3 regions of the Brevibacillus sp. IT-7CA2 genome follow, and region 1 is predicted to be linked to each of the others. Evidence: riboswitches for the same ligand, from Rfam matches in the RefSeq annotation. Region 1 holds a riboswitch; each other region holds the start of a gene.

Region 1 (10,605 bases):
TACGTGAAGTCGACTCGTCGTAAGGCTTCTTTACTTTTTTGCACAAAGAAGGAAGTGTATATGTCATAAAACCTAACGTAAAGACGCAGAAAATTCGAAAAGTTGATTGTATTTTAGTTTTGTTATGTTAGAATATATTACATAGCATGCATTCTCTCCACTTCCTATTTTGACCCAATCATTGGGTCCTTTTTTTTGCCTATGTTCCATTCTTCGGATATGGCTTCCCATCCGTTTGAAATAACTTGCTCACCATTCCATAAAGACGACCTGACATGTTAGGAAAAACGAAGGTGTATTCATTCGCTCCTTGATTCAGCAAGACGATCGGAGCTTCCACGATGTAGGGGATTTTCATTAGATCGAGCATCTTCTTATATTCCTCTACCTTGGAATGGTCGACCGTATAATAAAATGATTTGGAAAAATTCATGCGAGCACGCTCCTTTCCCATATTGTAGCATATCCACAGTTTGCCGTATAAATGAACATAATAAATATTATGTAAACAAACTTGTTCCCTCTTTTCTTATGAAGAGAGAATATTCCCAAAAACTTCTACCTATGATAGAATAAAAGACCAAAATTTTACCAATAGGAGAAAAATGATGATAATCAGCCAACAACTACTTTCTGTGAACGGGTTATCCTACACGATTCGCTCTGCAATGGAAACAGATGCACAACAGTTGTCAGAACTGCGACTGCAAATCGATGGAGAGACTGAAAATTTGGACAGAGAAAGAGGAGAGGCTTTCATCGATGTGCAAGGATTCGAACACATCATCCATACGGATGCAGAAAGTCCAAGAAACTTGTTTTTAGTTGCTGTTGTACAGGATCGGATTGTCGGGTTTTCCAGATGTGCAGGTGTTTACTTAAACAGATTTGCGCACAAAGTAGAGTTTGGTGTATGCGTCTTGCAAGAGTTCTGGGGTCACGGCATTGGGAAAAATCTCTTGCAAGAATCGATTGCCTGGGCAGACGCCAACCACATTACCAAAATGACGTTGAATGTAATAGAAACGAATGAGAAGGCAATTGAGCTGTACAAACGGCTTGGCTTTGAAATCGAAGGGGTGCTCAAAAACGACAAAGTTCTTTCCGATGGAAATTACTACAGCACAATTATTATGGGAAGATTCAAAATGACAGGAGAGTAGCTTATCGGGAGAGGTATCCCGGGTACGTAAAATGCGATTACGGATGTAAAAGGAGTGCGGGTCGGCCAGAAAAAAAGAACCGTACATGCATTGCCACTGGATCGTTTCGTAGAAATCATGTCTCGTTAAATGAAAAAACTCCGCTAGTGATAGCAGAGTTTTGTTGTCTGATCATCTGTTAAACAGTTGTTTAACTGCTGAAGAAGCTACGGCTGGAGCGCTTTCTTTTATAATGAGAGCTGCCGTAATGGGAATGTCCGTACCGGTTGCTAGAGCTGTATTTTCTACGATGCTTGTAATCGCTGCTGCTGTATTTCCGGTGTTTGTGCGAAGATGAGTGATTACCGAGTAAATTTTTCAAAAGCTTCTTGAGCATATCAATCACTCCTAATTAGGTTGGAAGTCTATTCCGTATAAGTATATACGAATATGTTGGGGAATCGTTTCATTATTTTTCTACGTTTTCGTGAAAGGCAGGACCGATCAGATCAATCCGGTTCGTCCATATTCCTCCTGTAAAGCTTGCTGGCACTCTTTTTAAATCAGTCGGAACATCAAAGCCTTGCGACACATCTCCACTCCCTGCGACTAGGATCACGCGGGTGTCTTTTGCTTCCATTCTTGCCATGAAACGATTCGGCCAACCCCAGAGCCATGGGGCAATCTGATCGGGGATATGTAGCTGAGACTGTGAACAGGCATCGGGCACATATCCGGACCACCCTACTGCCATGTACGGAATGAGACAGCTTTTTAGTGATGCTTTGGACATGACACGCAGCTCTGGCATTTGCTGTTTCAATGTCTCGATCGGCTTGTCACCGCCATAAACAGAGAGCTGTGCCAGTCGTTCGGCAGGCAATGCTGCCAATACATCCGCTAACGCTTTCCCTTCGAGTGGGTCATTGCTTTTGATATGGATAAGCAGCGAGCGATCAGGGAATGTTTGTAGCACATCATCGAGAGAGGGCATCATGCCAGTCCCTTTTCCACGGAAGGGGAAGGTTTTCCCTTCGTCCGCTGTATAATGGTAGCCAATGTCGAGCTGTTGTAATTCGGCCAAGGTATAATCTCTCGTGACTCCGGTACCATTTGTCCGACAGTCGAGTGTCCAGTCATGAAACACGGCAAATCGATTGTCTTTCGTCCATTGTACATCGAGCTCGACAACGTCCGCGCCTGCATCAAAAGCCGCCTGCATGGACGGAATCGTATTTTCTAGGTACGGATGCTCCGGTGGATAAATCCGCTCCGCCGTACACGTTTCATTGGTGATGTTCTCCATATGAAAGGTTTGTGCCATCCCGCGATGAGCAAGCAAAAAAGGCTCGCCTTCTGGCTCTTTTGCAAGATAAGAGCTGTTACACAGGAACAGGAAAGCGATGAAAAGAAGGGGAATCCAGATACGTTTTCGCTGGAACCATTTCTTTCGTGGTTGATCTCGTTGTTTTGACATGATGGGATACCGCCCCTTCCTTCAAATACTCTGTTCATTGTAGCAAAACGCAAGAGAGGAAGGTACATCCTTTGGGAGTAGGGCTTGGGGCTTGGCATCATTCGAAAAGACTGGCACAATAGACGGAAGATAAGATGTATCCCATGAAGAGCAAGGGGAGGTTCCATGAAAATAGCTTTACACCAAATCGCTTATCAGATCGGTATGCACCCAACGGAGATGGCGAAGCTTGTCTACGAGGGTGAAATAACGGGAGAGGTACCTGAACACAATCCGCAAGCGAAGGATGCCTGGGTGGATTTGCACTCTCTGCGTAACTTCATTCAATGGCGATACGATCAGGGGCGAGTGGACCAGATGTTCTATGATAAAGCTATGCGTCACCTGAACAAAGCAATGCCAAAAAAATAATCGAATTCGGAGGAGAAATATGCGAGACTCTATCATTTACTGCATGGTACCAAAAACATACTGGGAAAAGTGGATGGACAAGGATCACTACTTACCGCGCGATTACGAGCAGGAAGGCTTCATTCACGCAACAAAAGGGGACGAACTGCTTGAAAAGGTAGCAAACCGCGTCTACGCACAGTTTGATGAGGAGTTGTATGTACTCGTTGTCGATGAAGCAAAAACGACTTCGGAAGTCAAATACGAGGCTGCGAAGGATGGATTGCTGTATCCGCACATCTATGGACCGTTGAATCAAGATGCGATTGTAGATAGGAAGCAAATGAATCGGATAGACGGCCAGTGGCGTCTGGGAACGTCCATCCGCTAATCTCTACCAGTTAAACCATTTGAGTAGCGCAAGCACTTCTTGACGCTTGGCCTCAGGTAGCTTGTCGAGTCTGCGCAAGAGAAGATCGATTCGCATGCGCTGTTCCACTTCGGATTCAGGTGCCTTTTGCCCCTTCACCCATTGTCGTTTCAGGCGGACGGGATCTATATCAGATATGATCCGAAGCAGCTTTCTTTCCAACAAATCTAAGGAAGCCATAGTTGAAACCCTCTTTATTATTTAATCCGTTTCTTCTATTATAACACGGGTACATAAAGAAACCATGATTGGCGCACAATGGTAAAGGTGTTGAATATAACCCTTTGTAGGAGGCGTATCGATTATGGCGAAGCCGGATGACCGTTCTGACAACGCAGAAAAGCTTCAACAGATGATTTCCAATACGGAAGAGAACATTCGTGAGTCCGAAGATTACCTGACGGCTCATGCTGGGGAGATTTCTGCTGAGGAAAAAGCAACCCTCGAAGCAAAAAATCAGCGTCGTGAAGAAAGCATCGAGGGATATCGCGCGGAAATCAAGGATGAATCTTCGCAGGCTTAACCTTGCTACCAAACGTCTGGCGCCAACTACGCGTCAGGCGTTTTTTCATTCTATCAGGCAAAAGTGCAACAAAACATGATTTGTTTTGCGAAACATGGTAATCTGTAAGGGTACAAATTGAAAAAGAGGAGAAAGACTTATGAAGCGACCAGAAGATACACGCGTCGTTGTCGGCATGTCCGGCGGAGTCGACTCCTCCGTGACGGCTTACCTGCTTAAGCAACAGGGATATGACGTCATCGGCATCTTCATGAAAAACTGGGATGATACCGATGAATTCGGCCACTGCACGGCGGAAGAAGACTTCCAGGATGTCCGGCGCGTCTGTGAACAGATCGGCATTCCATATTACACGGTAAACTTTGAAAGAGAATACATGGACAAGGTATTCCAGTATTTTTTGGATGAATATAAACGGGGACGTACACCGAATCCGGATGTCATGTGCAACCGTGAAATCAAGTTCGGTGAGCTTCTCGCCAAGGTCATGGATCTAGGGGCAGATTATATTGCAACTGGCCATTACGCGCAGGTCAAATACATCGACGGCGAGTACAAGCTGATTCGTGGTGCTGACAACAACAAGGACCAGACTTACTTCTTGAATGTATTGGGCCAAGAACAGCTATCCAAAACGATGTTCCCGATTGGTCATCTCCCGAAACCTCAAGTAAGGGAGATCGCAGAGAAAGCAGGGCTCTATACAGCGAAAAAGAAGGACAGTACAGGGATCTGCTTTATTGGGGAGCGTAACTTCCGCGACTTCCTGCAAAACTATTTGCCTGCCAGACCAGGAAATATCGAGACCGTAGATGGAGCGGTCATCGGTACGCACGACGGACTGATGTACTATACATTGGGTCAACGACAAGGCTTAGGAATAGGCGGAGGTCATGGCACGAGCGGACAGCCTTGGTTTGTTGTAGACAAAGATCTGGAGCGGAATGTCCTGATCGTTGGTGAAGGCTCTGATCATATCCGTCTGTACTCGAAGAGCCTCTTGGCGACCAACGTGAGCTGGGTGAGTGATAAGACTCCTTCTGAAACGTTTACTTGTACAGCGAAATTCCGTTATCGCCAGCCAGATCAGGGAGTAACCGTTCACCTGCTGGAGGATGGTACCGTAGAAGTTGTATTTGATCAGCCGCAAAAAGCAGTGACACCCGGTCAGGCTGTCGTCTTCTACGATGGGGAAGTATGCTTGGGTGGCGGTACGATTGACAAGGTACGCTTAGTCGATAAAGAGAACTAAGATAGACGGGGGAAGCACTCGGTGGATGCTACGAAAAAATCAAAAGTGATTATCGTTTCGTTTTTGGCGGGAGCGGTTCTCTTGGCGATCATCTCTTATTTCGGGATGGCCTCCTTGGGTAAAGAGCATATGGCGACGATCCAAAACGTCATCAAGGAGAACGGTGGGGTTGTTACCGCAGGTGGAGTGACAGCGGTTCCGCTGGAGGAAAGTCCTTTTACTAACAGCGGAAAAGGCAATACCATCTACCGAATCTACTATACGAAAGAGGGGCAAACGTTGACGGCTTGGTATCGTGCTGATAACGAATCCTCCATCAAGAAAGAGCCGGAAGCATGGATTCTGCCGTAAAAACAAGGATAAACCTGACTGGGAGAGTGAAGGCATCACATGACCCAACATGCTGGACTGCGTGAGCTGGCTGAACTGATTCGAAGACTCGAGCCAGAATTAGCGGGTGCACAATTAAGTATTCTTGCTCATGAAAATAAAGAGGGAATCGCAACGCTGTTAGTGGAAGGACTCGGGACGAAGGTTGCTGTCCAAAACAGCTCCGGCGAATATGCGAATCATTTGGCGGTTTTGCGTGTAGGAGCGAACAAGTACACCTTCGCGCAAGATTGGAGAGAAGTGTACATCAGTGAAATCAATTACTGCGCGTGTCGCATACCTCCGGGGGCACATGGATTGTTGGTTCGCCATATCGATTATCCAGGCGTGATTTATGATGTCTCACGAAAACTGGCCGAACATCAAATCAATGTTTCCAAATTGAATGTATCGCGCGAGCAAAAAGGGAAGAATGCCCTGCTTATCTCTGTGACCGATGAAGAGATTACACCGACGATTGTATCTGCCATCGAAGAGCTACCCCAAATCACCAAAGTGATATCTCTACAGTAAGCGAGTCATGATAAACAAAAACTGCCCGTTTTTAGCGGGCAGTTTTTTTCGTAGCGAATTTGAGTCCTTGGTTAATTAAGACTGGCAAGACGGACGAATGATTTTCGTCAGCAAATTCTTTAAAGGAAGCCTTGATCTGACCTTTGCCTATGGAGGACAATCGTTCGATCATCGCCAGAGATTTTTCTTTGACCAAGAATCGCCCATCGTTTTCCAACTCTCCGATGGTGAGAAGAGCATGGACGTCGAGCTCATCTGTCAGCAGGCCCGGCAATTGACTCTCCTTCGCAAGCAGTACGCTCTCATTCCAGTGGATCGAGGGACTGCCAGCGATATAACGCTGAAAAGCGTGTGGTCTCGACAAAAGTACATGCAAGACAAACAAGCCACCTAACGAATGCCCAAAAATCGCTTGCTGCGTCCGATCGATGGGGAAGTCGTTTTCGATGCTAGGCTTGAGCTCCTCCTCCAAAAAGGTGAGGAACTGCTCCGCTCCCCCCATCTGAGGCCAGTCAGCTCCTTTTGGGTTGCCAGGAAGCTCCGAGACAGGAACTTCATACGTGTAATCAAAGAAACGGGCAGGATGGTACGGACCGTCCGTTGGATACCCAATCCCGACGACGATAGCAGGATACACGCCAGTTCGTTCAGGACTGCGTGATTGTATTCGTATCGCTTCGGTCATGGTTGCAAAAACAGAGTTGCCATCTAGCAAATATATGACGGGAAAGCCTGATTCCGGAGGGGGATCGGCAGGTATACTTACGAAAATGTGATAGTCCCGCTCTTGATAAGTCATGATTTTACTGTAAGATCGAGGAATGACGACAGGTTGATAGTCGGTGCTTTTCATGAGGGCTACTCTCCAATCTCTCCAAGGCTAACCAACACACAAAATCTATTATATGAACGAGAACCAGAGATTGGCAATAGCCGAAAAAGGAGAATAGTTAGTTTTCGAAAAGAGCGCATACTGAGCTTGACTCCTACGATATATTGAGGTAAAGTAAGTTTTACCAACTACATATTGATGCGGTGAGGTGTTTACCAGCCAGATTTGGTAGACTTAATAGGGAAGTCGGTGAGAATCCGACGCGGTCCCGCCACTGTAATGAGAGAGTTCCATTTGCGAAAGAATGCCACTGATCATGAACGATCGGGAAGGTGAAAATGGAGCGATGATCCAAAAGCCAGGAGACCTGCCTAACCGCTTGCACTGTTTAACCTACGGGAGATAGGGAAGTGTTCGAGCGCGCAATTCGCATTGGCGAATTGCTAGATGGAAGTCATCACGCGCATTCGGCATGTAAACGTCGGATGCGCTTTTACTTTGGCTAAATATCATACATACAGAGTAAAAATAGCAGGATAGGATGAGGGACATGCTAATCGCTTATGATTCAAAAACAGGAAACGTCCGAAGATTCGTCAACAAAATTAATTTGCCACATGTGGAAATTAATCAAGATATGGTGCTGGACGAGCCGTTCATTTTGATAACATACACGACGGGCTTCGGACAAGTGCCGGAGAAGGTGGAGACGTTCCTGAAGCGAAATCATGTCAATCTGCGCGGAGTATCCGCCAGCGGCAACCGCAACTGGGGAACCAGCTTTGCCAAAAGCGCGGATACGATCGCGGGCCAATATGGCGTTCCGGTGATATCTAAATTTGAACTGTCCGGTACCGGCCGTGACGTGGAACAATTTACGAGTGGGGTGGCAGCAATTGCGGCATATTGAATTGAACAACGAACTGATGCAGCGTGGCAACGACGGATTTTATCAACTGGAAAAGGATCGGGAAGCGGTTGCGGTCTTCATGGAAGAAGTGCAGTCCAATACGATGACTTTTGGCAGTGTCAAAGAACGCATGGACTATTTGATCGAGAATGACTTCTATGAAAACGTCTATGAAACATACACTGTTGAGCAGGTCGATGAAGTTTACCGTTTGGCCTATGACGCTGATTTTCAATTTGCTTCGTACATGGCTATCTCCAAATTTTATAAAGATTACGCCTTGAAAACGAACGATAAATCGATGTACTTAGAGCAGTATCCAGACCGGGTGGCCGTTGTGGCACTGTCCCTTGGACAAGGTGACTTTGAGCTCGCCAAGCGTTTAACAGTATCCATGATGGATCAACGCTTGCAACCAGCGACACCAACCTTCCTGAACGCAGGCAAAAGCCGCCGTGGAGAAATGGTCTCCTGCTTCTTGCTTGAAATGGATGATTCACTGAACTCCATCAACTTTATTTTGGGAACATGTATGCAGCTATCTAAAATTGGCGGCGGTGTGGCCGTGAACTTGTCCAAGCTCCGTGGACGAGGAGAGCCGATCAAAGGCGTCGAGGGCGCAGCAAAAGGTGTCATGCCAGTTCTCAAGCTGTTGGAAGATGCGTTTTCCTACGCGGATCAAATGGGGCAACGCAAAGGCTCAGGTGCAGCGTACTACAACATCTTCGGCTGGGATATCAACGAGTTTCTCGATTGCAAAAAGATTAATGCGGATGAAAAAGCACGCATCAAAACGTTGTCCATCGGCCTGATCGTACCAAACGTGTTCTACAAGCTGGCTGAAGAAAACAAGCCATTGACTGTGTTTGCTCCGTACTCCGTGTACAAAGAATATGGCGTGCATCTGGATGATATGGACCTCGATGACATGTACGAGGAGCTCTTGGCAAACGATCGCATCAAGAAAAAGACCGTCATGAGCGCACGCGAGATGTTGACCAAAATCGCGATGATTCAAATGGAATCGGGCTATCCGTACATCATGAACAAAACGAATGCGAACAACAACCATGCACTGAAAGATCTTGGTTCAGTGAAAATGTCCAACCTGTGCACGGAAATCTTCCAGCTGCAGGAGACTTCGACGATTAGTAATTACGGAGAGATGGATATCATCCGTCGCGATATTAGCTGCAATCTGGCATCGCTCAATATCGTCAACGTGATGGAGCGCAAAATGATCCGTGAATCCGTCCACGAAGGAATCGAAGCCATTACAGCCGTGAGTGACATGACGCGTGTAGAAAACGCTCCAGGCGTTCAAAAGGCAAACCGTGAGCTGCACTCAGTAGGGCTCGGTGCGATGAACCTGAACGGTTATCTGGCAAAGAACAGAATCGCTTACGAAAGTGAAGAAGCCAAGGATTTCGCTCGTACGTTTTTCATGATGATGAACTTCTACTCCTTGGAAAAAAGCATGGAAATCGCCAAGGAAACAGGCAATACCTTCTTGGGCTTTGAACAATCGGAATATGCAAAAGGGACTTATTTTAACAAGTACTTGACGAACGATTACAGCCCGCGGACGGAAAAAGCAAAGCTTCTCTTTGAAGGAATGCACATTCCGACGCCAGAGGATTGGGCAAAACTACAGCAAAAGGTGCAAAAGCATGGCGTTTACCATGCGTACCGTTTGGCGATTGCACCGACACAGAGCATTTCCTACATTCAGAATGCGACTTCTAGCGTGATGCCAATCGTTGAGCATATCGAAACGAGAACATATGCCAACTCGACGACGTATTACCCAATGCCGTACTTGTCGCAGGAAAACTATTTTTACTACAAATCGGCGTATGTGATCGATCAATTCAAAGTGATTGATCTGATTGCCGAAATTCAAGAGCACATCGACCAAGGAATTTCGACTGTGCTGCACGTGAACAGCAATATTTCAACCAGAGAACTGGCTCGCTATTACATTTACGCAGCGAAAAAAGGTCTGAAGTCACTCTACTATACGCGTACGAAGCATTTGACTGTAGAAGAGTGCATTAGCTGCGCTGTTTAGTGAACTCGATTTATAAATGGAAAAGCATCAAGCAAAAAGAGAAGAGGAACGCCATATGAAAGCAGTCAATTGGAACAGGCCGGACGACGATTTTACGATGACGTTTTGGAATCAAAACATCATGCAGTTCTGGACGGATGATGAGATTCCACTGTCAGATGACAAGATGTCCTGGATGGAGCTCAGTGCGACTGAACGCGACACATATAAAAAAGTATTGGGCGGTCTCACCTTGCTGGATACGGTTCAGGGTGGAGTAGGGATGCCGAAGATCATGGAGCATGTCGATGGACTGCAAAGAAAAGCGGTTCTCGCCTTCATGGGCATGATGGAGCAAATCCATGCCAAATCGTACAGCAGTATTTTTACAACGCTGGCATCGACTGAAGAGATTGACGGTATTTTTTCGTGGGTAGAAAACAATCCACATCTGCAAAAGAAAGCGGCCCTCATCTCGAAACGCTATCAAGAAATTGAGAAACCGAAAGACTTGTACATGGCGATGGTAGCGTCCGTCTTCCTGGAAAGCTATCTGTTTTACAGCGGCTTCTTCTATCCGCTCTATTTAGCGGGTCAAGGCAAGATGACAAGCAGCGGGGAAATTATCGATCTGATTGTTCGCGACGAGAGCATCCACGGACTCTATGTCGGCGTTCTCGCGCAAGAAGTCTATCA
Region 2 (10,605 bases), on a different contig from region 1:
ATCTTCGGATGGCCAGGTGTCGGTCGTTATATTGTGACCGCCATTGGAAACCGTGACTATCCTGTTATCCAATCCGGTATCCTTGTGATCGCGACGATTTTCGTCCTGATCAATCTCTTGGTCGACCTTCTGTACGCCTATATCGATCCACGCATCAAATATCGCTAAGGAGGGACGAAGAGACATGGCACAACCACAATTACAACCACAAGCACAGGTAGTACCTTTAAAAGTGAAGCAAGAAGAAGTAGTCTCTCCTTGGAAGGATGCATGGAGGGCGCTACGAAAAAACAAGCTGGCGCTGGTGGGCTTCGGGATTATTTTGTTTTTCATTGTTGTGGCGGTTTTAGCTCCATGGATTGCTCCGTATCCGTACGACGAAGGCCAGCTCGTAATGAAAAACAAGCCACCTTCCGAAGAGCATTGGTTTGGAACAGATTACAATGGTCGCGATGTGTTTAGTCGCGTTATTTATGGGGCACAAATCTCCTTGTGGGTAGGGACGTTCTCTGTCATTGGCTCCGTTCTCGCAGGGACCTTGCTCGGTCTTTTGGCAGGATACTATGGCAGATGGATCGATACGATCATTTCGCGTCTCTTTGATATTATGCTTGCCTTTCCAAGTATTCTTTTGGCGATTGCCGTTGTTGCCATCTTGGGGCCTTCTTTGCAAAACGCCTTGATTGCGATTGCGATTATTAACATTCCGACATTTGGTCGCTTGGTACGCGCCCGCGTATTGAGCTTGAAGGAAGAAGAATTCGTCATGGCCGCACGGGCAATCGGGATGAAAAATTCCCGGATTATCATGCAGCATATTTTGCCGAACAGCCTTGCACCAATCATTGTGACTGGGACGATGGGGATCGCCACAGCGATTATCGAAGCAGCTGCACTTGGCTTTCTCGGACTGGGAGCACAAGCGCCAGAACCGGAATGGGGAAAAATGCTTGCTGATTCACGTCAGTACATTCAGAAAGCACCATGGACTGTTATTTTTCCAGGGCTCTCTATCATGCTGACAGTTCTCGGCTTTAACTTAATCGGGGACGGCTTGCGCGATGCACTAGACCCGCGGATGAAGAGCTAGTCCAATCGCAAAAAGACAGAAGGGGGTGAAGGTGCCCGGCCTTCTGTCTTTTCTTGTTTTACCCTTCTTCTATGAAGGTGCGGCACAACTGATTGAAAGCAGGAGCAGCTTTCGTGATGACCTGATGCTTCACGTTAGGGATCATCTCGAGTTTTGCTTTTGGCAATTTCATGGTAAGCATCTGCGCATAATGGTGCATCCGTTGATCTTGTTCGCCATAGGCAAGTAAAATCGGAAGCTGGATGTTGCCCAGACGTTCCGTACATCGATAACGATGTCCGGCAGCGTAAAGGTATTTCAGGCTAGTAGGATCTGTTTTGGAGGCGTGCGCCGTCCATTTTTCACGCATTTCTGGGTCATTGACATGTGAGGAAGCAATCGAACGGGCAAGAAGAGGAACTCCGTAAAGCATCGACAACGCCTGCCCCATCCAAAATCGTCCATGTAAATACAGGTCATTCACTTCGGAAAAACCGCTCACGAGTATACCGCCTTGTGCATGATCAGGATAGCGAAGACAGTATTCAAGGGCGATAGAAGCACCTTGGGAGTACCCCAAAATAAAGGGACGTTCAATGCCGAGTGACGGGATCAGCTTATGGAGCTGTTCTGCCAGCTCCCCAATGGAAAAGGGCTTCTCCATCGGTGAACTGTCGCCGTGTCCGGGCAAATCAGGGACAATGAGCTGATATGTATCTGCGAGTGTTTGCTGATAAACAAAATTGAGAGAGCCGATGCATGGCGCATGGATACACAATAACGGCTTGCCTTTTCCCGATATGTGAAAAGCAAACTGCTTGCCATCCTGATGAACGAGTATTTGTTCCATTTTCGTTTTCACCCCACCCTTAGGTTGTCCGATACGAAGTAGATTTTTCAATTGAAGTCTTCTTTTTTTGATGGGGAAGTGGTATTCTCGCAATAGAATAATTGGTGAAAGCAGGGTGAAGAAGTTGTTTCAAGAGCGCATTTCGAAGCTCCACACGTTTTTGACAGAGCAAGAGCTGAACGCGGTGTTGATTACCTCTCCCAAGCACGTCTACTATTTGACCGGATTTTTTACAGACCCGCATGAACGTTTTATGGGTCTCGTTATTCCTGCTGAGGGAAAACCTTCTTTAATTGTACCTGCTCTTGATCGTGAGGCAGCGGCAGAGGCTTCGTTCGTTCAAGATATCCATACACATACGGATATCCAAAACCCGTATGAAATCCTCAAGCAAGTATTGCCAGCGAACTTGACGAAGCTCGGTATTGAGAAAAGTCATATGACTGTCGAGCGCTATGAAGCACTTGGACAAGTTGTTCTGGCGTCGAGCTATGTGGACGTGGAAGAGCCACTGCGTGAAATGCGTTTGATCAAATCCGCGGATGAAGTGGATCGTCTGAAGCATGCTGTTCAGTTGGTCGAGGATTCCTTGCGGGAGACCCTGAAAAAAGTCAAGACAGGCATAACCGAGACGGAAATCGTCGCTGAGCTGGAATTCCAGATGAAGCGCTTGGGTGCGGAAGGTCCATCCTTTACATCCATGGTATTGGCAGGGGAGAAGTCAGCACTGCCACACGGGAAACCAGGAACGCGCCAGGTTCAAGAAGGCGACTTGCTTTTGTTTGATATCGGGGTAGCAGCGAACGGATATGTATCCGATATTACCCGTACCTTTGCTGTAGGCGAGATCAGTGCCCAGCTACAAGAAATTTACGAGACGGTATTGGCTGCCAACGAAGCGGCAATTGCTGAGATTCGTCCGGGTGTGACCTTTGCGCATTTGGATAAAACCGCTCGCGATGTCATCACTGCAAAAGGCTACGGAGAATACTTCATGCACCGTCTGGGGCATGGACTTGGGATGGATGTACATGAATATCCGTCTGTTCACAGTCAGAACCAAGAAGTGCTTCGTCCAGGGATGGTCTTTACGATCGAGCCAGGCATCTATCTGCCAGGTGTAGGCGGAGTGCGGATTGAAGACGATGTATTGGTTACGGAAACGGGCGTTGAAATTCTCACGCAGTTCCCGAAAAAACTGACTTCTATCAACTAATGAATAAATCATAAAAATTGAATACGTATCGAATGGTGCTGGATGGCATATGCCGTCAGCTTAAAAGGGAAGTCCGGTGAGAAACCGGCGCGGTCCCGCCACTGTAACGAGGAGCGCCTAGCGTATAGCCACTGTTTTTTGCGAGACGAAAAATGGGAAGGTAGCTGGGTGTGTTGATCCGTAAGCCAGGAGACCTGCCATGCGATCATTTACAATCGACCCACGAGGATGGGGCAGATGTGGAAGCAGTCTATGAAAGGGCACTTTGTGCCTGCTTATAGCTACATCTACGTTTGTCATGCACCTCCCGATTGAAATGGGGGTGCTTTTTTTGTGGAGGATTTCGTTCAACCCATCATATACATACAGAAAAGGGGATTTCAGGTGTTTAAGGCAAACAAATCACATACAGTAATGAAAGGACTAGCTTTCGGTATCATGACAGCTGCCATGCTTTTGGTTTCGGCATGCGGCTCCACTACGACAACACAAGCTCCAGCCAAAACAGAACAAACAGCTGCTCCAGCAGCAGAAGGCAAGCCAGTAACACTAACCAATAATGGTATCGAAATGACTTATCCAACAGCACCTGAGCGTGCCGTGACATTGAACCAGCACGTCACCGAAATCATGCTGACATTGGGCCTTGCTGATAAAATGGTCGGAACCGCTTACCTAGACGATGAAATCCTTCCAGAGTTAAAAGCAGATTACGACAAGATTCCGGTACTGTCTGATAAGTATCCAACCAAAGAAGTGTTGATGGCAGCGAACCCAGACTTCGTGTACGCCGGATGGAAAAGTGGATTCGGAGAAAAAGGTGTAGGATCGATGCAGGATTTGGAAAAGCTCGGCATCAAATCTTACCTGCAAGCGTCATCTAGCATGCCTGGCCCGACAATCGACGATGTGTTTGCAGACATTACGAATATTGGACGCATTTTCCGTGTGGAAGACAAAGCCAATGATTTGATCAATAAAATGAAGAGTGAAATGGACCAAACGCTTAGTAAAATTGGCAAGGTGGACGAGCCACTTAACGTGTTCGTGTACGACAACGGGGAAGATAAACCATTCACAGCAGCTAACAACTACATGACGTCCTTAATCAAGACTGCTGGCGGTAAGAACATTTTTGATGACATTCAAAAGGGTTGGGCAGAGGTTAGTTGGGAACAAGTAGTGAGTCGCAATCCAGACGTGATTATTATCGTAGACTACGGTGATAGAACCGTTGAGCAAAAACGTAATTTCCTTTTGTCCAAAAAAGAACTGGCGGATATCCCGGCGATTAAAAATCAACGACTAATGGTATTGCCATTGTCTGCGGCTTCTGAAGGCGTTCGAGCACCGATTGCGCTGAAAATTTTGGCGGAAGGACTCTACCCGGATAAATTCAAATAGAGTACGCCCCTTTTAAGGGAGGGAATAGCACTGCAACAGATCAAGTTACCTTATATCATCATTACTCTACTGGTCGGACTCTTCCTCTCCATTACGTTCGCAGTTACCTTGGGATCAGTGGAGATTAAGCCGACAACGGTATGGAAAATCGCCTTATCAAAAATTCCGATGTTGACCCAGTGGATTGAGGCGGATTGGTCCAAAGGGGAGCAAACGATTATTTGGGATATTCGCTTTCCGCGTGTACTTTTGGGGGCGATCGTCGGCGCAGGTCTGTCTGTCGTGGGAGTAGCGATCCAGTCGTTGGTTCGCAACTCCCTGGCTGACCCGTATGTGTTAGGAGTATCTTCAGGTGCTTCGGTTGGAGCTACCTCGGTGATTATATTCGGAGCATTCAGCATGTATGGGCAGTATGCGCTATCTTTTGGCGCTTTTACAGGCTCCCTTGTGTCAATCATTCTTATTTTTACGCTATCCCGTATTGGAGGACAAAACTCGACGGTACGCCTGCTTATGGCTGGAATTGCGATATCTGCGATCTTGTCGGCCATTACCAGTCTCCTTGTTTTTTCAGCGCCGAATGAGCATGGAATTGGGACGGTCCTGTTTTGGTTAAGTGGTAGTTTGGCAGGCGGGAAATGGGAGTACCTGACGATCCCTACATTGATTGTCGTCATCTGTCTCATCATTTTAATGGCCCAATACCGCTCGCTCAATGCGATGCTGATGGGCGAGGAGTCAGCTGGGACATTGGGGGTTAATACGGTACAATTCCGCAAGCTTCTCCTCGTGATCACCGCACTTCTCACGGGGGTGATCGTGTCCATCGCGGGATCAATCGGTTTTGTTGGATTAATGATGCCCCACATCGTCCGTGTGATGGTCGGATCAGATCACAGACGTGTTCTTCCTGTCAGCGCTTTATTTGGCGCGATATTTCTCATCTGGGTTGATGTAGTCGCCAGGCTCGCATTTGCACCGGAAGAGCTGCCGATTGGTATTTTGACAGCGCTGTGTGGAGGTCCATTCTTTATCTGGTTGATGTTGCGGAGTTCTTATTCCTTTGGAGGTAGCGGACGATGAATTTGTTGGTTGAGAATATATCGGTCGAGCTGGAAAAAAAGGGAATCCTTCGAAACGTCAGTCTAGAGGTACGCTCCGGAGAGTTTGTGGGGCTGATCGGGCCGAATGGCAGCGGGAAGTCCACGTTGCTAAAAAGCATTTATCGTGTATTGAAGCCACGTTCGGGATGGATCTCGCTTAATGGCGATGACGTGTATAAGTTAACCTCGCGTCAAAACGCTCAGCGAATGGCGGCAGTACGGCAGGAGACCTCTGTTGAATTCGATTTTTCGGTAACCGAAATCGTGAATATGGGACGTGCCCCGCATAAGCGACTATTTCAGTCCGATAACGCAGAAGACGTTCAAATTTGTGAAGAAGCACTACAGCGGGTAGGGATGCATACATACGCTGATCGCAGTTTTTTCAGTCTATCGGGTGGGGAGAAGCAGCGGGTGCTGATTGCCAGAGCTTTGGTGCAGCAAGCCCAGTTTCTTGTCCTTGATGAACCGACGAATCATTTGGATGTTCGATATCAGTTGCAGGTGATGGATCTGGTCAAAAATCTTGGGATTACGGTCTTGTCCTCGTTGCATGATCTCAATATCGCTGCAATGTACTGTGATCGGCTGTACGTAATCTGTGAAGGGGAAATCGTTACATCGGGGACGCCAGAGGAAGTCTTGACACCCAATCTGATACGGGATGTTTTCGGAGTAGAGACAGAAGTGACGACGCATCCTATTACAGGCAAAAAACATGTGTATTTCTACTCGGAAGCGATCCGTGTGAAGCCATCTATCCAGAAGGTAATGAGTGGGGCCAACTGATAGGGTCAAGTTGCTTATCTTTGATTTTCATACGAGGGGATGCCTAGTCGGCGTCCTTTTTTGTTAAGCGGACGGCTTATGGTTTTCAAATAAATTTTTTATCATACAAAAAATTGTTGAAGATGAATTTACAGAATAGTATGTTTAAAGAAAGGAATGAAAATGATGATGAGGTGATGGCCTTATGTCCAAAGTGGAACAACGATTAAAAGAGTTAGGGTTTGAGTTGCCGCCAGTTCCTCCAACCATGGCGAATTATGTGTCATGTGTACAGACTGGCAATGTCATTTATACATCTGGTGCGGGGTGCTACGTAAATGGGAGCCCGATGTATCTGGGCAGGTTGGGAGAGGATGTGACGATCGAGCAGGGCTATGAGGCTGCAAAGGTCACGGCTCTTAATCTGCTAGCAATTTTGAAAAGCGAGATTGGTGATTTGGATCGAATCACACGAATTGTTAAGCTGTTCGCACTCGTCAGCAGCGCCCCTGATTTCTACGAGCAGCCGCGGGTGATTAATGGAGCTTCTGATTTTCTCATCGAAATTTTTGGTGAAGTGGGCAAGCATGCGAGAGCAGCAGCTGGGACATCTGTTCTTCCGTTTAACAACCCAATCGAAATTGAGATGATTGTGGAAGTGAACGAGGGGTAAGATGAAAAACGTACATCCGATATTAGCAAGCTACATTCCGGTAGTAGAGGGACTGGCACGTACATTTGGCGAGCATTGTGAAGTGGTATTACATGATCTGACAGGCGATATTTCCTCATCGATCATTGCCATTTCCAACGGCCATGTCAGTGGCAGGCAGATCGGTTCACCGGTAACGAATCTGGCACTGCAAGCTTTACGTACGGCGAAGGTCAGTGAAGAAGCTTTTGACCTCAACTACCGCAACGATACCATCAAAGGTAAACAGATCAAATCGAGCTCCATTTACATCAAGGATGAACAAGGAGAAGTCATTGGCAGTCTGTGCATCAATCTTGATATCACTCATCTCGCAATGGCGCAATCATTCATCGAATCGATGATGGTGATCCAAGACAATCGTGAGGCAGAAAAAGCGGAAGAGAGCTTCGCTCCGACTGTCGGGACTTTAATGGAGCAAATGATAGAGGACTGCCTGAAACGGACAGGCAAACCAATCGCCCTGATGCAAAAAGAAGAGAAAATTCAATTTATCCACCAGTTGGATGAAATGGGTCTCTTTTTGATCAAAGGAGCCGTGCAATACGTCGCGGATTTGTTGGATATATCCAAATTCACGGTTTACAACTATCTCGATAAGAAAAATCCATAGAACAAGATGGGAGATGACCCGTATGACGGAAGTAACGAGAGAACAGGCGCGCAAATTTCATGACGGTGTTCACGTTCTAGATGGGCATTTTGATCTGCTGATGGATGTGGAGATTCAGCGTGGATACGGTCGAACCAAAATGATCGAGACGGAGTATTTGCCACGGTTCCAGAAGGGTGGCGTGCATTCCATCGTGGCAGCCGTGTTCGTAGAGGATGCGTTTGTACCAGAGATGAGTCTGCGAAAGGCGCTCAACCAGATCAGCGCTCTGCACGCAGAGGCGGTAGAGTCTCCCGAGCACATCGTCATCGCCAAAAATCTGGATGATTTGCAACGGGCAAGAGTAGAGCAAAAAGTATCGTTCATCCTGTCGTTGGAAGGGGCAGAGCCGCTACATAACGACTTGAGTCTCTTGCGTGTCTTTTATGAGCTCGGAGTACGGATGATGGGGCTGGTTTGGAGTCGGCGCAACTTCGTTGGAGATGGCAGCTTTTTTGCACCGGTGCGCGAAGGGAAAAAAGGGGGCATCACCGATTTCGGTGTTCGTCTCATCGAGGAAGCGGAAAAGCTGGGCATCGTCATCGATGTGAGCCATTTGAATGACGAAGGGTTCTGGGACGTGATGGAAATCGCTGAAAAGCCAGTGATTGCCTCTCATTCCAACAGCCGAACAGTCGTGCCGACGATGCGCAATTTGACAGATGAGCAGATCAAAGCGATTGCGGAAAAGGATGGGCTTGTCGGGCTGAATGCGTTTAGCATGTTCACAGCCACTAACAGCGCTGACGCAACTATCGAGAGACTGATTGATCATGTTGACTATATGAAAAAGCTTGTCGGTGCAAGGCACATCGGTATTGGCTTAGACCTGTGCGATGATTTGACGAAATATTTGCCCTTGGACAAGATTGCCAAAACCAAAGAAATGCCATTTGATGTAGTGAAAGGCCATGCGTCACTTCCGGAAATTACGCGTGAGCTGATGAAGCGCGGGTACGCGGATGCAGAGATCGAAGGAATCTTGGGTGGTAATTTCCTCAGAGTGTATCAGGAAGTCTGGAAGTAGATCAGATAACAGGAGGAATGACGGATGGCACAGACTGGGCACAAACAAGCTTCATTTGGCTATTATCAATCTGGCATCAAGGTAGCTGATATACGCTTTGAGGATGGGGAAGTTTGGCATCTGGGCACAGGTTGGGATACGGGTGGTGCGGCTGAAGGTCTGTTTGCACAACTGGCTGAAGGGGAAGCAGCCTACGAGTTGCCTCTCCTCACCCTGGCACAAAAGCTGCTCGAATGGGAGCAAATCGACTGGGAGAGCGAACAAGTCGTGTTTCCGGAAAGCGGAGGGCACTACCAACGCCACCTATCCATCGAAGGAACAGGTCCCGCAGGGCAAAAGCAAGCGTGGATATGGGCGGTGCGCGAAGCAGCGCAGCCGATTGACTTGATCATTTGTGAGAACGAAGTCATCGCTTTTGTGCTGACAGGTCGTGGCGATAGCGTTGTATTGGCTAAAACAGGGTGGGAGGATTTGACGCCGCTCACGATGTGGCAGGACCCTCAGTTGTCCGAAGTTAACTACGGTGTACATCATTTGGGTAGGCATGATGTAGAGATGAGAGATGGCATTCGTCTGGCGACCGAGATTTGGCTACCCGCAGGTTTGACGGAAGGACAGCGAGTTCCAACGATTTTCATGCGCACTCCCTATGGACGAATGGATGCCATTTTTCGCCGATTGCCCTTTGTAGCTCGCGGATATGCGCTGGTTGTTCAGGATACGCGCGGACGTGAAGATTCAGAGGGAGAGTGGATTCCGCTCGTTCACGAGCGAAATGATGGAGACGACAGCCTCAACTGGATCGCGAGTCAGGAGTGGTCGAATGGCAACATCGGGATGCTCGGCGGCTCCTATGTGGGCTATGTGCAGTGGGCTGCGGCCGCAAGCGGAAATCCACATCTGAAGGCGGTTTTCAGCTACGTGACAGTAGGGACACCTTACGTGGACATCCCACGCAAAGGGGGAACGATTCTTGGTGGTCTGTCATGGATTTTCATGATGGCGGAAAAGCGGCGAAATGTTGCGGCTCTCTCTCGGGATGACTGGAGTGAGGTCATCAAGGTGCGCCCGATCAAGGAAATCCCGCAAAAAGTGCTGGGGAAAGAAATCCCGTTTTGGACAAAGTGGATGGAACATCCGGACGGAGACGAGTTTTGGGCTATGTCAGACTGGAAACGGCATGCGGATCAGGTGAAGGTACCTGCACTTCTCGTATCAGGCTGGTATGACGACAACGGGATGGGTACGAGCGAATCGTGGGAGGTTGTCGCCCAAAATGTGCCAGGGCACGCCAGACTCATCTTGGGGCCGTGGTATCACAAGGCGAATACGACACGAGAAATCCATCATGTGCCCTTTGGAAACAACGCAATCCGCTACGATCTGGATGTGACACAGCTCCGCTGGTTTGACCGTTATTTAAAAGGAGTAGAAAATGGCGTCGATCAAGAGCAGCGTGTTGAGTACTACATGGTGGGAGAAAACGAATGGAAGACCTCGCAGACTTGGCCGCCAGAGGAGACGACGCTGACGAATCTGTATCTGAGCAGTGGGGGAAACGCCAATACGAGCAGCGGAGATGGAACACTGACCCTGTCTATCCCAGGTGAACAGGCGGTGGATACATATAGCTATGATCCGCTAGACGCAGCACCGTATCTGCTGGATTTGTCCGAGAATGAAAACAGCGTTCCGGAAAACTATCGTGATGTGGAAGAACGGGCAGATGTCCTTGTCTACACATCAGAGCAATTGGAAGAGGAAGTCGTCATCGCGGGAGAAATCTCAGCTATTATCTATGCAT
Region 3 (10,605 bases), 720 kb from region 1:
TCAATGCGTACGGCTCCTCGATCGTTTGCCAAGGAAAATTGGACTGCAAGCGGCGGTCTCGATGGTGCAGGATCCGCTCTTCCATTTCCTCATCAGTGATTGGTGCGGTCGCGATGTAAACACCCGAGGAGCCCAAATGAGCCGCGTATTTTTCGGCAAACGTGCTTTTTCCGCTGCGTGCTCCGCCTGTAATGAGTACGATCATGCTTCTGTCTCCTTAAACAACCTCTTATACTTGCGATTGCAAAATAATTTGTGGCAAATGATGGACAGGATGCTCCATGACAATCGGTCTGGTTCCGTATACAGCCTCTATCCTGTCACTTTGCAAGATGTCTTTTGGAGCGCCAACGCTTATCTGCTTTCCTTTATGCAGCATCAAAATACGATCGCAGTATAGGGAGGCCAGATTCAGATCGTGCAGCACAGCAATGACCGTCACCTGCGTCGTCTTTTGCCATTTTCTCACGATGTCCATGAGTTGAATCTGGTACCCGATATCGAGGTAAGTCGTGGGTTCATCGAGCAACAGCACCTGAGGTCTTTGGATTAATGCCTTCCCTAAAGCTACGCGCTGCTTTTCTCCACCACTCAACTGATCCAGTGTGCGCTCTTCCAAATGTTCAAGACCGAGCATCTGAACGATTTCATCAATGAGCGATGCGACATCCTGCTTCTCTTCCCCTAGCCAATTTTGGTAAGGAAAGCGCCCCATCTCCAACACCTCTCGGACACGAAAACCGACTGGCGGCAGACCCTCTTGCTCCAAAACAGCCAGTATTTTGGCAAGCTCTTTGCGTGGATATGAATGAAGCTTTTTCTCTTGAAGCAAAATGTCTCCTGCATCTGCCTTGATGACACCTGAAATCATTTTCAGCAAGGTGGATTTACCGCTTCCATTCGGTCCGATGATGCCAAAAAATTCTCCCTTGTCCACGCAAAAATCGATGCCGTGCAAAACAGGCGTATCTTGATACGATTTTTGTAAGTTGCGCACATTGATCATTACTTACGTTACCTCTTCCTAAAGCGTTTATTTTGCTTCAATAAATAGGCGAAAAACGGTGCTCCCAGAAATGCTGTCACGACACCGAGCGGGATTTCCGTTGGACTCAGCAGCATTCTGGCAAGAGTGTCGGCCCACAGCACATAAATACCACCGCAGATCGCAGCCATCGGAAGTAAAATACGATGGTCAGGACCAACCAGCATTCGGACGAGATGCGGTACCACCAGGCCAACGAACCCGATAATTCCCGCGATAGAAACCGCCGCTGCAGTCAGGAGAGTCGAGACGACTAGAACCACCAGCTTCGTTCGATCCACATGGACGCCGAGATGCGCAGCCTGCCGCTCCCCCAACGCAAATAGGTTTAGGGAACGCGCATAGCTAACGAGCACCATGCCTCCGATGACCAAGTAAGGAATCAAGACGTACGTAAAGGCCCAGCCGCGAAATGACAGGCTGCCCATAAGCCAGAACACGATCTCATTCACCGTCTGGTCGGATAGCGACACCATAAATGAAACGAGAGAGCCGAGAAAAGCCTGCACCACTACCCCAGACAAAATCAGGCTCTCCGTTTGCAGCTTTCCTTGCGTGTTCGCGAGTCCGAGGACGATCCATAGACTGAGCAGTCCTGTAAGAAAAGCGACGACAGGCGTGCTCCATGCACCCAAAAAGCTGATTTGCAAGCCAAAAAGGATCAAGAAAGCTGCTCCGACAGCAGAACCGGATGCCACGCCCATCGTAAACGGATCGGCGAGCGGATTGCGCAAAACTCCCTGAAAGCCCGCTCCTGCAAGTGACAAGCAGGCCCCAATCAAGACAGCCAATACAACGCGTGGAAAACGAACCTTCATGACAATTTGCTCAGATGACTCCGGCCACGTTACGGTGATCCACTCAGACAAGCCAGGGATTTGATGGAGCAGGATGAGCCATACTTGCGAAATGGGGAGGTGTGCCGCTCCCATCGAGATGCTGATGACTATTGATGCCAAAAGGACGAGACAGCTGACTCCTCCCCATATGAACAATCGTTTCTTCATTTTATTTCACCAAATCAGGGTAAATCGCCTTGGCTACTTCGATCAAGCCTTGTGTAATACGCGGACCAGGACGGGACAAAATATTTTGGTCCATGCCAAAGATTTGTTTTTCACGAATCGCCTTCATTTTATCCCAGCCATTACGCTTGGCGATCATATCCTCCAGTTTGACGCCTGTCTTTTCATCGGTAATTCCGCTCGCATACAAAATGACGTCTGGGTCGTTTTGCAAAATCTTTTCTTCACTGATCGGATTCCATCCTTCGGTGTCGGAGGCAATGTTTGTCGCCCCAGCCAGTGTGATGAGTTCGTCCATGAATTCGCCTTTTCCGACTGTCCAGCCTGGGGAAAATTCCAGGTATACCTTTTTCTTCTCTTCCGGTTTTACATTTTTCACTGCTTCTTGAACGTACGCGATATCCTTCTTCATTTGCGCGACGACTTTTTCAGCTTGCTCCTGTGTGTTGGTGATAACGCCCATCGCCAAAACATTGTTTAGGATGTCGTCCATCTTTGTCGGATGGGTAATATAGACTGGCATTCCGAGAGATTTGAGCTTGTCAGCCACTGGCTTTTCCATCGAAATCCCACCAACGACCATATCCGGCGTTTGAGCGAGAATCGCTTCTTCATTTGGTTTGACGACTCCGCCAATTTTCGGCTTTGCCTTCGCAGCATCTGGATAATCATCATAGTCTGAGACAGCTACAATCCGATCTTCCAAGCCTAATGCGAACAAAATTTCTGTCTCGGCAGGTGATGTCGAGACGATTCGCTCAGGAGCTTTTGCAAAGGTTACTTCTTTTCCTGTCGCATCCGTAACTGTCAACGGATACGTTGTTTGTTTTGCAGGCTGCTCGGCCGCATTCTCTTGCGGTGCTGTCTGCGGTGCGCTTGTTTGTCCACCTGGTGCTGGTTGGCCGTTATCGTTACCGGCACAACCTGCGAGGCTCGCCGCAACTAGTAGTGGGATCATAAATTGCAATGAACGTTTCATATGTAGAACTTCCTTTCTGCATGTCTGATTGACTGTACCTTCCAATAAAAAAATCGACCCTTGCTTCCATTCGGAAATCAAAGGGTCGGCACCTCAGGGGCAAACAGACAGGACGGTCTGTTTCCTGAAATAGGCCGATCCTTTCCGCGAAGGCAACAGGCACTAAAACAAACAGGCAGGTCTCCTGGCTTACGGCTGAGGAACGAGCCGATTTACAGTGGCGGGACCGCGTCGGATTTTCACCGACTTCCCTTTTCACCCGATCTTTTTGTTAAAAAGACGAGGCACCTATTTGTTGTTACGTTTGAAATTGTCACAGTCCATGACTCACCCTACATCATAGCATTCCTTGGATGAAAAAAGAATGACAAACACATAAGCCAATACTTTCTTGCCTCCTAAAAATGAAAAACGCCTGAACAAAAGGTTCAGGCAAATGTAAAGCTTTTGGCAGGCTATTACCCTCGTTTGTGCAAACAATCTAGAATGCCCATGGAGCATACTTGTAAATCGAGCTTGAGTACCTCGAAAACTTCGTGGTCACCACTGATGCCTTGTGACTGTAGATGATCCGAGACTCGTTCAAATAACTTACGAGACAGTTCGTCATAGGTTTGCCCGGCAGCAATCGTTGATTCTCCTTCCGCCACAAACACGGGGAGCCACTCACGTATTTGGCGGTACACGTCGTCTACCTGCTCTGACATCCCAAAATGACCAAAGTAAATGCGACTTAGCTTCCGCGCTTCAAAACGGCTTAGAGACGCTAACATGGCATCCGGGTCAAACTGATTCGGCGAAGTAGATGGAAGCACGAGGTGTATGCCATCCTTTTTAAGCTGTGGATAGAGTACACCTGCGGTATCACCTGTGAACATGCCACGGCTTACTGGATCGTAGATGCTGAAGTGATGATTGGCATGCCCTGGCGAATCCAGAAACTCCAACACGCAATTCTCTCCGATCTTTAGTGTATCCCCGTCCCCGCGAATCAAAATCCGCTCCTCGAGAACCGCCTCAATCGGATCAAACAATCGATCAAAATCATCATGATACACCGCTCTCGCCCCTGCGATCAGTCGGCTCGGATCTACGAGATGACGTGCACCTTTCGGGTGGACGACGACCTTTGCGTTCGGACAATCCTTCAGAAACAGTCCTACTCCTCCTGCATGATCCAAGTGTATGTGCGTCACGATGATGTATTTTACTTGTTCCGGTGTATAACCGAGCTTGGCGAGACCGGCCTTGATGTATGGGACGGAGGGGCTTGGCCCTGTTTCTACCAATGTGAGCTCCTCTTCCGCGATCACATACGTCCCTGTACGTTCTGCCCAGCCCATATCGAAACCGTCTATTAAATGGATGCGTTTCCCTAAATAAATTGGCTCTGTTGCTTGCATGTAAATACTCCTCCTTTTCAAAAGTCTCGTGTAGTTATTGTGATGCGTGAATATTTACACTTTACCATCTATTTGGGACGGATTGGGAATGCATAACACAAAATCTTCATATTTTCATGATAATATGAGGGCAGCAAAAACAATTCCATTATCTGGAGGAGTGCGAAAATGGGGAAGCTTTTTTCTGAATTACGACCTGAGCATGAGGCGTTCATCAAGAAGCAACAGATGTTTTTTGTTGCCTCTGCTCCTATGGACACAGATGGTCACGTGAATCTTTCACCGAAAGGGTACGATTCTTTTCGCATATTATCGCCTACCGAGGTCGCCTATTTGGACCTGACTGGAAGTGGAAACGAAACCAGCGCTCATCTCCAGGAAAATGGCAGGATAACTCTTATGTTCTGTGCGTTTGAAGGCCCCCCTCTCATCATGCGCCTATTCGGCAAAGGGACGGTTATTCTCCCAGATACGCCTCGGTGGGATGAGCTCGTAAAAGACTTCCCGCTTCTCCCTGGCGCTCGTCAAATCATTACCGTCAACATACAGGAAGTAAAGACCTCTTGCGGCTGGGCTATCCCCTTCTATTCCTTTTCAAAAGAACGCGACACCCTTCAAAAATGGACCTTGGCTAAAGACGAACAAGAACTGCTTGATTATCAAAAGGAAAACAACGTAGTAAGCATGGATGGATTGCCAACCCCATTGGGACAAAAGCTTTTTCCCACAGTAGGAGGGGATAACGAAAAGTAAAACACAAAGAAGCTGCCCTGCTCGCAGCTTCTTTTTTTGAAATCTCTTTACTTACTCGTATAAATGACCACTGCATCTCTGAGAAACTCGGCTACACCCGGCTGATCCTTGTCATAGTAAGCGGTAAAACGCGGGTCATCGACGTACATCTGGGCAAGACCTGCGTGCGCTTCTTTACTGTAGCTGTCCCAATAAAAGCTAAGCCATTGACGGTGAAGATCCGCTGCTTTTTGGGCAAGCTCATGAGCAGGATCTCCCGTCGCAAAAGCCTGTGCCAACGTCTCATGCAGTTCTTCATTCAACTTCTCTAGTGCAGCGTACTCCTGCTTGGTCATTTCTTTGATTTTCTGATTGGATTTGTCAACCTGGTCACTTCCATATTTTGCACGAATTTCTTCTCCGTACTGAGCCTCGTTGTCGTCAATCAACTTTTGCTTGAAGCCTTCGAATTTTTGTTTGTCACTCATCGTTTTGGTCCCCTCTCTTTGTGCTAAGGTCAAATTGACATTGGCGATTAACGCATCCAATTGCGCTCGCTTTTCCAGGAGCTTCTCGCGGTGCTCCCGCAGTGCCCGTTCAGCATCAAAGGTTGGTGAATTCAGGATCTCCTTGATCTCCTCCAAGCTCACACCCAGCTCGCGGTAAAAAAGGATTTGCTGCAATCGATCCACCTCTTGCTGTCCGTAAATGCGATACCCTGACGAATTGATTCTCGCCGGCTTGAGAAGGTCAATTTCATCGTAGTATCGGAGCGTCCGGGTGCTGACACCCGCCAGGAGTCCTAGCTTTTGCACCGTATATTCCATGTTCATTCCTCCTGACAAATTGATCGTACACATTTACGGACCGTCAATGTCAAACACATTTTCATAATAAAATTGGCGTTACTCCATTTTCATAATTTGTTAAAATATAGAGAAAGCCATACAAGGAGGGATTTCGATGCTCTATATCATCGGCTTCATTGTAGCCTTACTCGGTGCAGGATGGGGATTAACAGGGCTGCTTAGTCTAAGAGCGAGAGATAAACATGCCATCACCCATTACAGCGACGATGCTTATAACCAGCAAACCTTGTTCCAAATGCACAACAACCCTACCCAAGGAATGTAAAAATAGAAAAGGCTGCCCGCAACTTGTGCTTGGGCAGCCATTCTTATTTCTTACAGAGCTTGGAACGTATCGGTCAATACTGGTACGATTTGCTTTTTGCGGGAGACAACGCCCTTCAGAACAGCTTTGTTGTCCACCAATGTTACTTGGTACGCTTTTTCTACTGCTTGCGTTGCGCTGCCGAGAGCGATCGCAACAGAATCGTTATTCAAGATATCCGTTACAACAAACACGAACAAGTCCAGACCTTTTTCAGCGATGTTTGCATTCATAGCCGCTTCCAGTTCGCCTTGGCGTACGAGTACATCATTTACATCCACTGCATTTACTTGTGCGATTTCTACTTTCGCATTGCCCATTTGGAACTCTTTTGCATCCAATGTGAGCAGTTGTGCGATTGTTTTGTCGCTCAGGTCTGCGCCTGCTTTGAGCATTTCCAGACCGTATGCTTGCAAATCAACACCCGCGATTTCAGCCAGCTCATGAGCAGCGGCTACATCTTGCTCTGTGCAAGTCGGGGATTTCAGCAGCAATGTATCCGAAACGATCGCGGAAAGCATCAAGCCCGCCATCTCTTTTGGAATGTCTACGCCGTTTTCTTTGTACATTTTCTTCAAAATGGTTGTGGTGCATCCAACTGGCTCGGCACGGAAGTAGAGAGGATTGCTCGTCTCAAAGTTCGCAATACGGTGATGGTCGATCACTTCTACCACTTGCACTTGCTCAATGTCATTCGCGCTTTGTTGGCGCTCGTTGTGGTCTACAAGGATGGCTTCATTTACTTCATTCGCCACTGTTTCTACGAGGCGCGGCTCTTTTACTTGGAAGTAATTCAGCACAAATGCTGTTTCGCTGCTGATTACACCCAGGCGTACAGGCTCTACATTCGCGCCCAGTTTTGTTTTCAAGTCAGCGTACACAAGTGCTGAACAAATGGAATCTGTGTCTGGATTTTTATGACCGAAGATTAATTTTTTTTCCATCATCCATACTCCTTAATCGTGATTTGGCGTCAAAATTATACCATAGCTTAGAGGTTGTGCCCAAGATACATTATAGGTTCAAACTCGATCGTTGGAAATAAGGTTTTGAGATCATTCGGAAAAAAATGGGATTCGAGGGGACACAGCAACGAACGGTCATCTGTGGTCATACACATGTCCAATTTGAACGTCGACTTGGCGAGCTGCGTATTCTCAATGCTGGAAGTGTGGGCATGCCGTTTGCCGACGAACCAGGTGCATACTGGTTACTACTTGATGGTGACCGCTATGAACATCGCTTTACACCCTATGACGTAGAGGCAGCTGCAAAACAAATCGCTTCCACGAACTATCCGCAAGCTCAGCAATTTGCCGAAGAGAATGTCCGAAAAATACCTACGGCTCAAGAAGCAATGGAATTTTTGGAGGCCATCGCACGAAAAAACCGCCCCTCTACTTATTAAAGGGTCGGTTGAGAAAGATAGCGGAATCGATTAATCGTCCCAGTCTACATCCAGTACAGCGCCTGTCGTAGCGGAAATCTCCAAATCTACTTCCTGTCCTTTAGGCGTTTTCACTTCCACATCATACACATAGTGGTTATCGTCTTCATCCAGCTTGATGGATTTGATGTTGCCGCTCACTTTAGCCAAAGCGATTTTTTTCGCTTGCTCTACACTGATTTTCACTGGTTGGTTTTTCCACTGATCGTCGTTGTCGTCGTCATGATCATCGTCATCATCGTGGTCAACTGTTTGCCACACATCTCCAGTCATCGCATCGACGTACACGTCAATCTCTTGATGCTTGTTTTTGATCTCTGCTTTGTATACGAGGAAACCGTCCTCTTCATCCAGCTTCCACTCGGTAACGACACCAGACTGTGCATCCCGAACTTTTTTCAGTGCTTTTTCAGGCGTGATGCGCACGAGCTTCGCCCAGTTGTGTTTCACATCATCGTCGATTTGCAGGTACACGGTAGAAGTGTTCTTTTGCGGTACGCTGTAGTATTGGTTGCTATGTGCAAACGCTGTTACGCTGAGGCTCCCTACAATCAGTGCTCCTGCCATGGTCATGACTACTTTTTTCATATGATCTCGCTCCTTTTTTCGGCTGGTTTTGTTTGATCTCCTTTATCATAAAAAGGACAGATGAAGGGAAAAAAAGAGAGAGATTAGAAATTGATGAGAAAATAGATGAGACCTCTCACAGAATTCATGTTTGCCGGAGAGCCACAGCGATTAACAAAAAGAGCGAGTGTTTTCTACTGGCAAAAATGATCCATTCCGGCTGTAAATCGACGGAAATGAAACATCCGTGCTTTTGCGTGCTTTCCGCTTTAATCCGTATAATAAAAGCAATCGAGTGGACAACAACCAACTCGATGACATACGAAAGAGAGCGTGAATGGCAGTGTAATACATATCGTTTCTAACTACTTTCTATTTTTCTTACATGAGAAGGAGAAACGATTTTTCCGTGGAATCACCACTTTTGAAAAACATCTTTTTTTGAATCTATTTTCTCGTCACCATGCAAACGGTCGTCATGTCGGTTATGACCTTGGAAGTAAAAAACCCAGCACGTATCCAATTGACTGCACAAGCAACCCAAGCTATCTCATATGCCTATACAGAATCAGGCAATCGGAAATGAAAAAAGGCACTCTACTAATCTTGTAGAGTGCTTCTTATATTTCTGCTAGAACCATTCATGTGAAAAAGGAGTGACAGCAGGAATGGTTACGAACCTCGGGGAGAGCTCGGTAGGCGCTTGTATGGAAAATTCTCAGAATGAGCAGTAGCAAATTTCTATTTTCCGAGATTGTTCTTAATGGCTTCCAATCCAGCGATTTCTCCCAGGAAGAACGTATCGCCCGCGAGTGTATCCATCGTGTATACATGGTTGTTTTTCACTGCTTTGAGGTTTTTCCAGACAGGATGATCCTTCCAGATATGAATCAACCCTTCCGGCTCCTCTGCTTTTGCCGAACGGCGGTTCTCGGCAATAAAGATATGATCGGGAGCGAGCTCACTCAACGCCTCGATTCCGATACGCCCCCCAATCTTTCCATCCTCGGGCAATCCTGCTATCGGTGTTAGTCCCACTTCCTCATAGTAAATCGGGAAGTTTTTGGGATGCATCACCGTAAAATCCTTGCCATTGGAAACGAGGAATAGCACTGTTTCTCCTTTATGCTTGTCTGCTGCTGCTTTTGCTTCGTTTTTCAGCTTATCAAAATCGGCCAAAACTTGCTTCGCCTTATCTTCTTTGCCAATAACTTCAGCTATTTTCATGAGGCGGGTGGGTGCATCCACTGAGAAATCAATGACGATGGAATCAGCCATTTTGTTGAATTCCTCAAATCTGGAGCCTTTTCCGGTGCTTGTCATGACAATGACCTCTGGGTCCATCTCCAACAAAGTCTCCAAATTCGTTTTTCCACCCAGATCCTTCACTGTTTTACCTTCCGCATACTTTGCAAAAATTGGTGACTTACTTTTCGTCGAATCAAAGCCTTCCGATACAATCGGAGCAAAATCTAGCACGAGGAAGTAATCTGTTCCCATGATATCGACAGAAGCGACACGCTCCGGCTTTTTCTCCAATGTGACTTCCCCCATCGTATGCTTGATGGTTCGAGGATACACAGGCTCCCCTGTCCCTTTCGTATCGGATTGTGCTACTCCCGCTTCAGCCGTTTGCGCTTTATTGTTAGCGTTTGTGTTTGTAGTCGCCTGTCCTGCTCCGCACCCCGCCACGACAACTGTCGCTATGATTACAGACAGAATGCCTGATAATTTCTTTTTCATATCGATTGAACTCCTTTTTTCATCTCCTGATTTCAAACGTGTCTTACCCCTTTGTCCGGATCAACAAATACAAAAAATAAGGCCCCCCAATGAGGGAAATGACAATACCCGCCGGTACTTCCGTAGCCGGCATGATGCTTCGCCCTATCGTATCCCCGGCCAATACGAGCAATGAACCGACGAGCGCCGTAATAGGCAGCATGTATTGATGCTGGGGTCCGACCAATCTGCGCGCGATATGTGGGCCAAGCAAGCCGATGAAGCCTATGCCTCCGCCTGTCGCTACACTCGACGCAGCCAGACCAACCGCTCCCGCCATCAAGGCAAGTCGCTCCCGTTGAAGAGATACGCCCAGACTTGCTGCAATTTGTTCGTTCATACTGAGCAGGTTCAGCACATTTGCCTTCCGATACACGTACGGCAGCAGAATCACCATCCACGGCAAAAGTGCCAGCACGAACTTCCAATTGGAACCCCACAACGATCCCATT

What was found. A riboswitch is a leader RNA that binds a small molecule or an ion and turns the genes downstream of it on or off. The one in region 1 is predicted to bind cobalamin.
Region 2: linked by a shared signal. The riboswitch ahead of ACM6JA_RS04150 (ABC transporter substrate-binding protein) and the one ahead of nrdI (class Ib ribonucleoside-diphosphate reductase assembly flavoprotein NrdI) in region 1 are both predicted to bind cobalamin.
Region 3: linked by a shared signal. The riboswitch ahead of ACM6JA_RS10135 (ABC transporter substrate-binding protein) and the one ahead of nrdI (class Ib ribonucleoside-diphosphate reductase assembly flavoprotein NrdI) in region 1 are both predicted to bind cobalamin.

Annotation. Positions count from the first base shown of each region.
Region 1 is NZ_CATKQT010000011.1:17,014-27,618, reverse strand. Features, by position in the region: gene ACM6JA_RS06655 (hypothetical protein) at 200-433, opposite strand; gene ACM6JA_RS06650 (GNAT family N-acetyltransferase) at 609-1,163, shown strand; gene ACM6JA_RS06645 (hypothetical protein) at 1,354-1,539, opposite strand; gene ACM6JA_RS06640 (glycerophosphodiester phosphodiesterase family protein) at 1,612-2,619, opposite strand; gene ACM6JA_RS06635 (hypothetical protein) at 2,785-3,030, shown strand; gene ACM6JA_RS06630 (DUF952 domain-containing protein) at 3,050-3,400, shown strand; gene ACM6JA_RS06625 (hypothetical protein) at 3,404-3,619, opposite strand; gene tlp (small acid-soluble spore protein Tlp) at 3,744-3,962, shown strand; gene mnmA (tRNA 2-thiouridine(34) synthase MnmA) at 4,102-5,214, shown strand; gene ACM6JA_RS06610 (hypothetical protein) at 5,236-5,565, shown strand; gene ACM6JA_RS06605 (ACT domain-containing protein) at 5,605-6,117, shown strand; gene ACM6JA_RS06600 (alpha/beta hydrolase) at 6,149-6,970, opposite strand; cobalamin riboswitch at 7,139-7,339, shown strand; gene nrdI (class Ib ribonucleoside-diphosphate reductase assembly flavoprotein NrdI) at 7,500-7,859, shown strand; gene nrdE (class 1b ribonucleoside-diphosphate reductase subunit alpha) at 7,846-9,930, shown strand; gene nrdF (class 1b ribonucleoside-diphosphate reductase subunit beta) at 9,986-10,605, shown strand, end outside.
Region 2 is NZ_CATKQT010000006.1:71,239-81,843, reverse strand. Features, by position in the region: gene ACM6JA_RS04170 (ABC transporter permease) at 1-168, shown strand, start outside; gene ACM6JA_RS04165 (ABC transporter permease) at 185-1,090, shown strand; gene ACM6JA_RS04160 (alpha/beta fold hydrolase) at 1,149-1,919, opposite strand; gene ACM6JA_RS04155 (M24 family metallopeptidase) at 2,044-3,135, shown strand; cobalamin riboswitch at 3,152-3,352, shown strand; gene ACM6JA_RS04150 (ABC transporter substrate-binding protein) at 3,550-4,539, shown strand; gene ACM6JA_RS04145 (FecCD family ABC transporter permease) at 4,609-5,622, shown strand; gene ACM6JA_RS04140 (heme ABC transporter ATP-binding protein) at 5,619-6,431, shown strand; gene ACM6JA_RS04135 (RidA family protein) at 6,616-7,083, shown strand; gene ACM6JA_RS04130 (helix-turn-helix transcriptional regulator) at 7,085-7,735, shown strand; gene ACM6JA_RS04125 (dipeptidase) at 7,758-8,801, shown strand; gene ACM6JA_RS04120 (CocE/NonD family hydrolase) at 8,826-10,605, shown strand, end outside.
Region 3 is NZ_CATKQT010000011.1:738,556-749,160, forward strand. Features, by position in the region: gene cobU (bifunctional adenosylcobinamide kinase/adenosylcobinamide-phosphate guanylyltransferase) at 1-205, opposite strand, end outside; gene ACM6JA_RS10125 (heme ABC transporter ATP-binding protein) at 230-1,006, opposite strand; gene ACM6JA_RS10130 (FecCD family ABC transporter permease) at 1,015-2,052, opposite strand; gene ACM6JA_RS10135 (ABC transporter substrate-binding protein) at 2,054-3,049, opposite strand; cobalamin riboswitch at 3,206-3,356, opposite strand; gene ACM6JA_RS10140 (MBL fold metallo-hydrolase) at 3,508-4,452, opposite strand; gene ACM6JA_RS10145 (pyridoxamine 5'-phosphate oxidase family protein) at 4,621-5,205, shown strand; gene ACM6JA_RS10150 (MerR family transcriptional regulator) at 5,253-6,011, opposite strand; gene ACM6JA_RS10155 (hypothetical protein) at 6,148-6,318, shown strand; gene ACM6JA_RS10160 (manganese-dependent inorganic pyrophosphatase) at 6,369-7,301, opposite strand; gene ACM6JA_RS10165 (metallophosphoesterase family protein) at 7,427-7,765, shown strand; gene ACM6JA_RS10170 (PepSY domain-containing protein) at 7,796-8,392, opposite strand; gene ACM6JA_RS10175 (hypothetical protein) at 8,835-8,957, shown strand; gene ACM6JA_RS10180 (ABC transporter substrate-binding protein) at 9,113-10,114, opposite strand; gene ACM6JA_RS10185 (FecCD family ABC transporter permease) at 10,158-10,605, opposite strand, start outside.